Regions from separate parts of the Brucella tritici genome, predicted to be linked through region 3. Evidence: predicted binding sites of a transcription regulator. Region 3 holds the regulator's gene; each other region holds the start of a gene.

Region 1 (3,137 bases), on a different contig from region 3:
GACCCGTTCCGCTTATACGTCGACCTTGCGCTTCGCAAAGTTGACTGTCAATCATTTGGTCAATATTACCCTCAGCTCCAATACAAATTTTCTAACGGGCTTTCTTTGCTCGTTATGGCCATGCAGGTGCCATGAAGTAAAATTATAGTACTTCCTACCTCATGTCCGATTTTTATTCGAACAGAGTTAAAATCCTGGGGCGGTGCAGATGACAAAGCGGATCATGATCATTGGCGGCGCCGGTTCAGGAAAATCAAGCCTCGCGCGTGCGCTAGGCGAGGTTACCGGCTTACCGGTCGTTCATATCGATACCCTCTACTGGCAGCCCGGTTGGACGATGCGATCACGTGACGAGATCGGTCGCCTCACCAAGGAAGCGGCAAATCAGGACAGATGGATATTCGAGGGCAATCATAGCGAAACTATGAATTACCGAGCCTTGCGGGCAGATATGCTTATTTTTCTCGATATATCGACCATGCGTCGCCTGTGGCGTGTACTGAAAAGAACGGTAATCCACTACGGACGCTCGCGCCCGGATATGGCGGAAGGTTGCGTGGAGCGTTTTGACTGGGATTTTCTGAAATGGGTGGCTGGCTATCGCAAGAACGGCCGTATTCGTGCGCTGAGCTTTCTGGAGAAGGCGCCTCAACATCTTTCCAAGCACCATTTGCGCAGTCCGGATGATGTGAAACGCTTTCTCGCGCAGATGGCGCGCGAAATAAAATAAAACAATCGGCCTTCCCGATTGCGATAAATCCACAAAGAGGACCATGAAATAACAATATTTCAAGCCGTGCGCTGCATCGCAAGGGCTGTTATATTTAGTTGTCTCCCAAGACTTTACGCTGCGTGCTATGGCCCAATTATCTGCACAGCGCGAATGCATGACATGCCGGAACTCGTTCCGGCACCGTAATCTTTTTGCCGGATTGCCGGCTTCTCGCTGTTCTGGAGTTTCCACGTGGCCGATATCACTGATAACGCCGCTGCCCTTATTGATGCGCCGAAAGCTGCTGCATTCGACCGTCACCGCCTCTATGAAGATGCGATGGCGATGCTGATCGGCACATCCTTCATTGCACTTGGCATTACGCTTTACAGCCAGGCGATGCTAATGACTGGCAGCACCGCCGGTATCGCCCTTCTCATCCAGTATGCAACAGGCACTGAATTCGGATTGCTCTATTTCCTGATCAATCTGCCATTCTATTATTTTGCCGTGCGTCGAATGGGGTGGGCTTTTACGATCAGAACATTCGTCGCAGTGGCCATGATGTCGGGCTTTGCGCGACTGATGCCCTTGAGTGTCGACTTCTCAAGCGTCAATCCGCTTTTCGCCGCACTCATGGGCGGTACCTTGATGGGTATGGGTGTACTCGCACTCTTCCGGCATCGTTCCGGTGTCGGCGGCGTCAATATATTGGCGCTCTATCTGCAAGATGCCTATGGCATAAGAGCCGGCTGGTTTCAGCTCGGCCTCGATATCCTAATTATGCTGGTCTCGCTGTTCTTTATCCCGTGGGAAAATATGGCACTTTCCCTCATCGGCGCGATTGCCATGAATCTTATCATTGCAATCAATCACAAACCGGGTCGGTATCTCGGTATAAGCTGAGAAAACAAAAAGCCGCCTTCGAAGGCGGCTTTTCTCACAAATGACTGTTGGTCACTCAGTGGGCGGTCATCCACTCGCGTGCGTCGCGCAACGCTGCTGCCAGTTCGCCCTTGCTCATCGTGGCAGCCACCTGATTACGCATACGGGCCGCCTTCTCGCTGCCTCGGATGGCGGCAATGTTCAGCCATTTGTGGGCCTGCACCACGTCGATCTCGCAATCGCGACCGATGGCAAATTTCATGCCCATTTCCAGAAGAATGCGATCCTGCGCGATTGCGTTGTTCTTATTCGTAAAGCTCTGAAACTGTGCCATTTTCTTTTGTCCCTGTTAAATCCCGAGAACCGTCCGGTCTTTATTTCAAAGCCTGATTTCGTTGCTTCGAAACTGCCGTCTCTGTCGTTCCGTTCATGCTCTCAAATCTACGGGAAAGGATTGAAATGCGCGTTAAACCAGATGCTTAACGAGCAACCAACAAAATCCGAACAAGGGGTAAACTTGGGATTTTGTTAAACATGCAAGTGCCGCCGATTGCTGGATTTTCGTAAAAATTCGATTCAAATCCGCATGATTGAACGAAACCAGTTGCTAACTATAGACAACATTCGAACGCGGGCGTGTGTGTACAAAGGGCAGTGTTTCATGTGCCGAGCACGACACAAATATCCCTCTTCCGCTTCGCCAGAAACTGGTTTACGTTTACGTTTGCGTAAGTTTGACGGATGGTCGAGGAGGCTTCCGTCTTAAACTTCAGAACGCATCACAGCGGTTTCATCGTTGCGACCGGCAAAGCCGGGACTGGCGGCGATTTGGGAGGAAAGAATGATCCGCACACTTATTCTTGGAATGACGCTTGCAGCCACCTTTGCCGCACCCGCCCTCGCCGAGGAAGGGATTGTCGGCACGTGGAAGCGTCCGAACGGCACGATCATCAGCTATGCAGCATGCGGCGCCAACAAGTTCTGCGGTACGGTGCAGACCGGCGAATACAAGGGCAAGTCCATCGGCACGATGTCCGGCACCGGGGGCAGCTATAAGGGTGAGGTCAACAAGCTTGACGAAGGCAAAACCTATACCGGCAAGGCCAGTGTCAAGGGCAATACGCTTTCACTCTCCGGCTGCGTGATGGGCGGACTGATCTGCAAGAGCGAAAGCCTAGCGCGCCAGTAATATCCAGCGCGGCGGAATCAAAAAGGGCGGCTCCAGACCGCCCTTTCTTTCATCGCTTATTCAGCGTGCCTTCTGACCGAAGAGAATCTTGTGTTCCTCTTCCTTGTTCATGGACGCATTTGCGCGTTCACGTTCTTCTTTGCCGACCACGAGACCGCGCTGCACCGCAGGGCGCGCATTCATCGTCTGATGCCAGCGCTTCAGGTTCGGGAAGTCATCCAGGTTCTGGTCATAATTCTTGTAGGCATTAATCCAGCCAATGGAGGCCATGTCGGCAATGGAGTATTCGCCTGCGATATATTCCTTGCCTTCAAGTTGCCTGTTCAGGACGCCGTAGAGGCGGTTGACCTC
Region 2 (3,137 bases), on a different contig from region 3:
CGGAAAAGGCGACAGACCGCGAATGGTGTTGTGCACGTCCTTTGCAGGCTTCGACCAGTCGATGCGTGCCTCGGCCTTGTCGATCTTGGCGGCATAGGTGACGCCTTCTTCCGCCTGCGGCTGCAAGGCAAGGCTTTCACGCTCCAGCGCACCCAGGGCACGGATCATCAGGTCGGCGCCGATCATGCTCAGACGATCATGCAGTTCACCTGCTGTCATGTCAGGCGTGATCGCAACCTTTTCGGCCATCGCGACAGGACCGGTATCGAGCCCCGCATCCATCTTCATGACCATCATGCCGGTTTCCGCATCGCCCGCCATGATGGCGCGCTGGATCGGAGCAGCACCGCGCCAGCGCGGCAGCAGCGAGGCATGGCCGTTATAACAACCGAGACGCGGCGCATCCAGAATCGCTTGCGGCAGCAGCAGACCATAAGCCACGACAACCGCGACATCGGCCTCGAGGCTTGCGAAAACGTCCTGCTCTTCCGCACCCTTCAGGCTCTTCGGCGTGAACACCGGAATGCCAAACTGCTCGGCTTTTTCATGCACTGGCGACTTGGTCAGCTCCAGCCCGCGACGGCCAGCCGGGCGCGGAGGCTGCGTATAGGCCGCAACAACCTCATAACCGTGACCGATGATGGCGGTGAGGATCGGCACGGAAAATTCCGGCGTCCCCATGAAAACGACACGCATTAAAGCACTTTCCCCGGCACGCGCTGGCTGGCGAGCTTCTTGAACTTCTTGATGACCATATCGCGCTTCAGCTTGGAAATATGATCGATGAAGAGCACACCGTTCAGATGGTCGATCTCATGCTGCAGGCAGGTGGCCATCAGCCCATCAGCTTCCATCGAATGCGGCTTGCCGTCAGCATCGAAGTAATTGACCTTGATAGCCGCCGGCCGTTCGACCTCGGCATAATAATCCGGAATCGAAAGGCAGCCTTCCTCATAGGTACTGGCTTCATCCGTCACGCCGATGATCTCGGGATTGATGAAGACATGCGGCGCTTTCGGTTCGCCTTCCTTGGCAAGGTCGATGACGAGCATACGGATCGGCTCGCCCACCTGAATGGCGGCAAGACCAATGCCCGGCGCATCATACATGGTGTCGAACATGTCGCCGGCAAATTTGCGCAGCTGATCGTCAAAGCGCTCCACAGGCTTGGAAACCTGGCGCAGGACGGGATCGGGAAGGATGACAAGCGGTTTTACAGACATGGGCTTTCACGTAATGGCTCGCGTGAGAATCGTCAATTACACTTTGCAAAATGTTCTTGTTTTGATCTCATCAAGGCGACACGAATCAGCTAAGCTCCCTTCATGGAAAACCAGAATCTCTTGAATGAGCCGCTCCTGCAGCTCGGTGCCACGTCGTTCACGCTCGGCAATATCCTGCTCGCGGGTATCGTCGTGCTGGTGCTGTGTCTTGCTATTTTTCTGATCGCCGCGGCGCGCTCCGCCCGGCTTCGCGCGGTCGCGGAAGCGCAGGCCGAAGACCGTGCCCGCGATGCAGAATATCGCATGGCGGAAATCCTGAAGGCACAGGCCGAGATGCAGGGCCGGATGCAGACCATGGCGGAAGTGTTCGGCTCGCGGCAGGCGGAGCTCAACCAGTCGATCCGCGAACGGCTTGACGGCATGACGCATCGCATCGGCCAGACCATGACCGAGCAGACCCGTTCGACGCATGAGAATCTCGCCAAATTGCAGGAACGTCTTGCCGTCATCGACACGGCCCAGAACAATATCCAGTCGCTCGCCGGGCAGGTGGTGCAGTTGCAGGCGATCCTCGCCAACAAGCAGACGCGCGGCGCTTTCGGCCAGTCGCGCATGGAAGCGATCATCGCCGACGGCCTGCCGCAGGGTGCCTACGAGTTTCAGGCAACGCTTTCCAACAGCACCCGCCCCGATTGCCTTGTACGGATGCCGAACAATGCGCCCTCTTTGGTGATCGACGCGAAATTCCCGCTCGAAGCCTGGAATTCCATGCGCGAAACGGAACAGCCGGAGGCGCGCAAGGCAGCAGTCGCCCAGTTCCGCCGCGACATGGAAGTGCATATCAAGGATGTCTCCGACAAATATCTGATCCCCGGCGAAACGCAGGATACGGCTTTTCTGTTTGTGCCGTCGGAGTCGATCTTCGCCGATATTCACGAGCATTTCGAAGCCCTGATCCAGCGTGCGCACCGGGCGCGGGTCGTCATCGTCTCGCCGTCGCTGCTGATGCTGTCGATTCAGGTCATCCAGGCAATCCTGAAAGATGCCCGCATGCGCGAGCAGGCGCACGTCATTCAGGGCGAAGTGATCCGGCTGATGGAAGATGTCGGTCGCCTCGACGAGCGCGTGCGCAAGCTGCAGACCCATTTCGTGCAGGCCAACAAGGATATTGACGATATTCTTGTGTCTTCCAGCAAGGTTACCAAGCGCGGCGCGAAGATCGAGGCACTGGAATTCGGCCCAGCACCCACCGAGGAAGCATCCCGCCCGCAAGCGCGGCAGGCGGAAGGCTCGAACAATCAGCTACGCCTGCGCGTGGTGGATGAGGATTGATTTCTTCGGCTTAAAATAGCGGCGCTGCTATTTCCCTCATCCTGAGGAGACGCGAAGCGCCGTCTCGAAGGACGAGGGGGAACGCACAACTCGACCCTCGTTCTCAGCCTGTCGAAGAGGCGGACAGCACAACGGCTCATCAAGTATTGGCTGGCCGGTCCGAATGACCGAGATCACGTTCCGGCCAGACCAGATCGCGCACGCGCTGCTTCAACACCTTAGCCTCCGGAAATCCGCCGTCACGCTTGCGCTCCCAGATAAGTTCTTCGCTGCCGTCCGGTATATGGACGCGGATTTCAAAAACCCCGCCCGTGCCCGGACGCAACGCCACTTCGCCTAAGTCCTGCCCAAAAGTCTGTAACAGCTCCTGCGCCATCCACGCAGCACGCAGCAGCCAGTTGCATTGGGTGCAGTAGCTAATGGAGATGCCAGGACGTACGGACATTGATTTCAACCTTCGGAACTCGGGCAATCTTAAAGTCTATTGCCGACTTGTTAGACAGGAAAATTTGCATCAACATCTAGCTTCCAAAGACGCGCGGGGGCAAGTCATGGAAGTCGTTGTCTATATTCTGCGTTGCG
Region 3 (3,137 bases):
TTGCAGGTCATGGGCTGGGGGATTTGGGCCGTCAGACACATTGCTGCCTTCGTTGCAACTTGGTCGCCCGATGGTAATCCTGGAGCGATGCCCGCGCCTACACTTCTCCTCTGGACTGTTGCGCTCGTTCTGCTCGTTGTGCTTTCCACCAGACTGAAAGCGCTGGCACTGCCTTTCATCATCTTGGGACTGGTGGTTTTTGTTCGTGAACCTTTTCCAGATATCGTGATCTCTGAAGACGCTAAACTGGTCGGGGTTCGATTGGCGGATGGGAGGTTCGCGGTTAATCGAAATCGACCGTCACAGTTTACGATCGACAATTGGAAAACCGCTTATCTGGTCGAGGAGTTTGTTTCGCCGCCTTCGGTTAAAAACGAGAAGCAGGCCAATTATAGCGGCTTCGAATGTGATGACGGATTGTGCACGATTACTTTGCGTGATAGTCGCACACTAGCCTATACGACAGATGTCGCTATGCAGGAGATAGCCTGTAATATCGGGGATGTGGTTATTCTCGCCGTTCCGGGTAAGGACATTACGTGCCGTCGCTCCGCAACGCTCAGTATCAGCAAACGCGATCTGGCGCTGAAGGGGACAGTCGAGATCAGGCTTGGCGAAGGACCAGATAAAAGCCGATCTATTATGACTGTATCGGGCGGGGCGAATGAAACTGCTAAGCCCGAACCGAGCCAGCTAATCTCCAACTTGCAGCCGGGCGACCGAGTGACATATGCAGTCGATGTGCCGAGCCGTCCTTGGCATTTGCATCGCATCCATTCGCGTGCGGCACGCGGCTTGGCCGAACGCGAGTACAAGCCCAAATCCCGACCAGCCAAGAATGCAGCGATCTGTTCATCAGATTCCGACGACGACGCAAATCGCTGCGAATGACTTTCGAGCGCTTCCAGCTAAAACGGAACTATGAATATGCCTGATTTTTCTGCTTTATGTATATCCCTGTGCAGAGCAGCTTCACACTTTTCGTGATGCGCTCTAGTGGTCTGATTCCGACATTTGCATCCCTCGGATATGAGCGCTGAGCAAATGTTGGAATCAAAAAGACCACTAGTGATTTTATGAATCTAGTGGGTTTTTCAAATTTGACGTTTGAAACGGGATTGATCTCGGAAGAGTATCAAACGTCAAATTCAATCCACTAGTAGCGGCGGATCAGGCCGACAAGCTTGCCTTGAACCCGGACTCGGTCGGGGCCAAAGATCCGTGTTTCATAGGCAGGGTTGGCTGCTTCGAGGGCAATAGATGCGCCCTTACGGCGGAAGCGCTTCAACGTGGCTTCTTCGTCATCGACGAGAGCGACTACGATTTCACCCGGATTCGCGGATTCGCCACGCTTGATGATGACCGTGTCTCCGTCGAAAATTCCCGCATCGATCATTGAGTCGCCTCTGACCTCAAGCGCGTAATGCTCGCCCGCGCCGATCATTTCGGGTGGAAGGCTGAGGGAATGAGTCTGGTTCTGAATCGCGGAGATAGGCACACCAGCAGCAATTCGCCCCATAACCGGTACGGATACAGTTCCAGTCGTGTCGTCATTCGTCGCCACAGGGGCAGGGCGCGACGGTGGCGGCGGCGAGGCTTTGCCCAGGCTGCCTTCGATAACGCTGGGAGCGAACTTCTTTTGTGAATTGAGCCCGGGGGCGATGGAATCCGGCAGACGCAACACCTCAAGTGCGCGTGCCCGGTTTGGCAAACGGCGAATGAAACCACGCTCTTCCAGAGCGGTAATCAGACGATGAATACCCGATTTTGAAGCCAGATCGAGCGCCTCCTTCATTTCGTCGAAAGATGGCGGAATGCCCGTTTCTTTCAGACGTTCATGAATGAACAGCAGAAGCTCGTGCTGTTTACGGGTTAACATGCGCGACACCCTCCCGGCCAAGAATCGAGAAAAACAAAACCAGAACGAACACTATATGTTCCAGTCTTGTTCTGCAATGGTTTTAAAACCATTAACGCTCAAGGTGAGATTGAACGGAATGTTTCAGGACGGGGCGATCACTGATACGACACTTTAGTGCCAGATCTGAATAAGATATATTTTAGCATGAGTTAGATCGATTTTCTCATGCTTTAGTGGGAGCCAAGATTCATACTCAATCTATAGCATGAGGACACGACAATCATCCCCGACTGCGGCCTCTGGAGCGTTCTCATTCCTGATGAGAAGTGCTTTCGAGCCGACGAGAGCGGAAAGCATAGACGAATCCTGGAGTGGAAACGGCTTTGCGATCAGCATTCCGTCCGGACCTGATTCGATGGTAGCTCGAATATAGTCGCGGCGATGATCGTTTGCAGACAGAGCAGTACCGAGCTTTGCTGGTCGAATATCCGCATCTAGGCTGGTTCCGGCAAGCTTGGCCACAAGAGGACGGAGAAAAATAAGGCTGCAGACGAGGCTCGAAACAGGATTACCCGGCAGGCCGATGACATGGACGATCTTGCCGTTCTTTTCGATGCGCCCATACATTAGGGGTTTTCCGGGTCGCATGGCGATCTTCCAGAAGTCGAGATTGACGCCCAGTTTCTGCAATGCTCCATGCACAAAATCCCGGTCGCCGACGGAAGCGCCGCCGATAGTCACCAGAATGTCGATGCCGCTTTGCAGGCCATCGGCTATTGCCTGTTCGATTTTGGCGGGATCATCTTGAATGATTCCCTTATCTTGTGGCGTTCCGCCAGCTCGCCTTACGATCTCGGCAATTCCAACACTGTTCGATGCAACAATCTGGTCTTTTCCGGGTGTTTGACCGGGAGGAACCAGCTCATCACCGGTCGCAATAATTGCCACTTTTGGTTTTTGGAATACGCCGATCTTCGCATTACCGCTGGCCGCTGCCAGCGACAGTGCAGCGGCGTCCAACTCACGCCCGCTCGGAATGACGATACCACCGGGCGAAAAATCGAGGCCCGCGCGGCGTATATGCCGTCCTGGCTCTATTCCTTCGTGAACGGTTAGCCGGTTACCCGAACGCTTAGTGTGCTCCTGAATGACAATTGTGTCCGTGCCTGTGGGCAGTGGCGCACCGGTAAAAATGCGAACTGCCTGTCCAATCCCTAATTCACCTTCGAAGCGATTACCCGCTGCCGATTCGCCGATGATATCGAACTCAACAGGA

What was found. The regulator LexA, encoded in region 3, represses DNA repair genes until DNA is damaged. The targets are predictions, from matches to a motif close to TGTTCNNNNTGTGTTCNG.
Positions count from the first base shown of each region.
Region 1: a site for LexA is predicted at 2,087-2,104, ahead of F9K94_RS22435 (sel1 repeat family protein). Genes of this name have one in related genera too.
Region 2: a site for LexA is predicted at 1,275-1,292, ahead of F9K94_RS20390 (DNA recombination protein RmuC). Genes of this name have one in related genera too.

Region 1 is NZ_WBVY01000008.1:92,089-95,225, reverse strand. Features, by position in the region: gene F9K94_RS22445 (P-loop NTPase family protein) at 209-730, shown strand; gene F9K94_RS22440 (YitT family protein) at 965-1,618, shown strand; gene F9K94_RS22435 (sel1 repeat family protein) at 1,674-1,931, opposite strand; gene F9K94_RS22430 (DUF2147 domain-containing protein) at 2,439-2,786, shown strand; gene F9K94_RS22425 (glutathione binding-like protein) at 2,847-3,137, opposite strand, start outside.
Region 2 is NZ_WBVY01000006.1:58,387-61,523, reverse strand. Features, by position in the region: gene fmt (methionyl-tRNA formyltransferase) at 1-696, opposite strand, end outside; gene def (peptide deformylase) at 696-1,223, opposite strand; gene F9K94_RS20390 (DNA recombination protein RmuC) at 1,326-2,555, shown strand; gene F9K94_RS20385 (SelT/SelW/SelH family protein) at 2,695-3,000, opposite strand; gene F9K94_RS20380 (GIY-YIG nuclease family protein) at 3,107-3,137, shown strand, end outside.
Region 3 is NZ_WBVY01000001.1:621,737-624,873, reverse strand. Features, by position in the region: gene F9K94_RS03085 (ComEC/Rec2 family competence protein) at 1-891, shown strand, start outside; gene lexA (transcriptional repressor LexA) at 1,157-1,879, opposite strand; gene F9K94_RS03075 (molybdopterin molybdotransferase MoeA) at 2,120-3,137, opposite strand, start outside.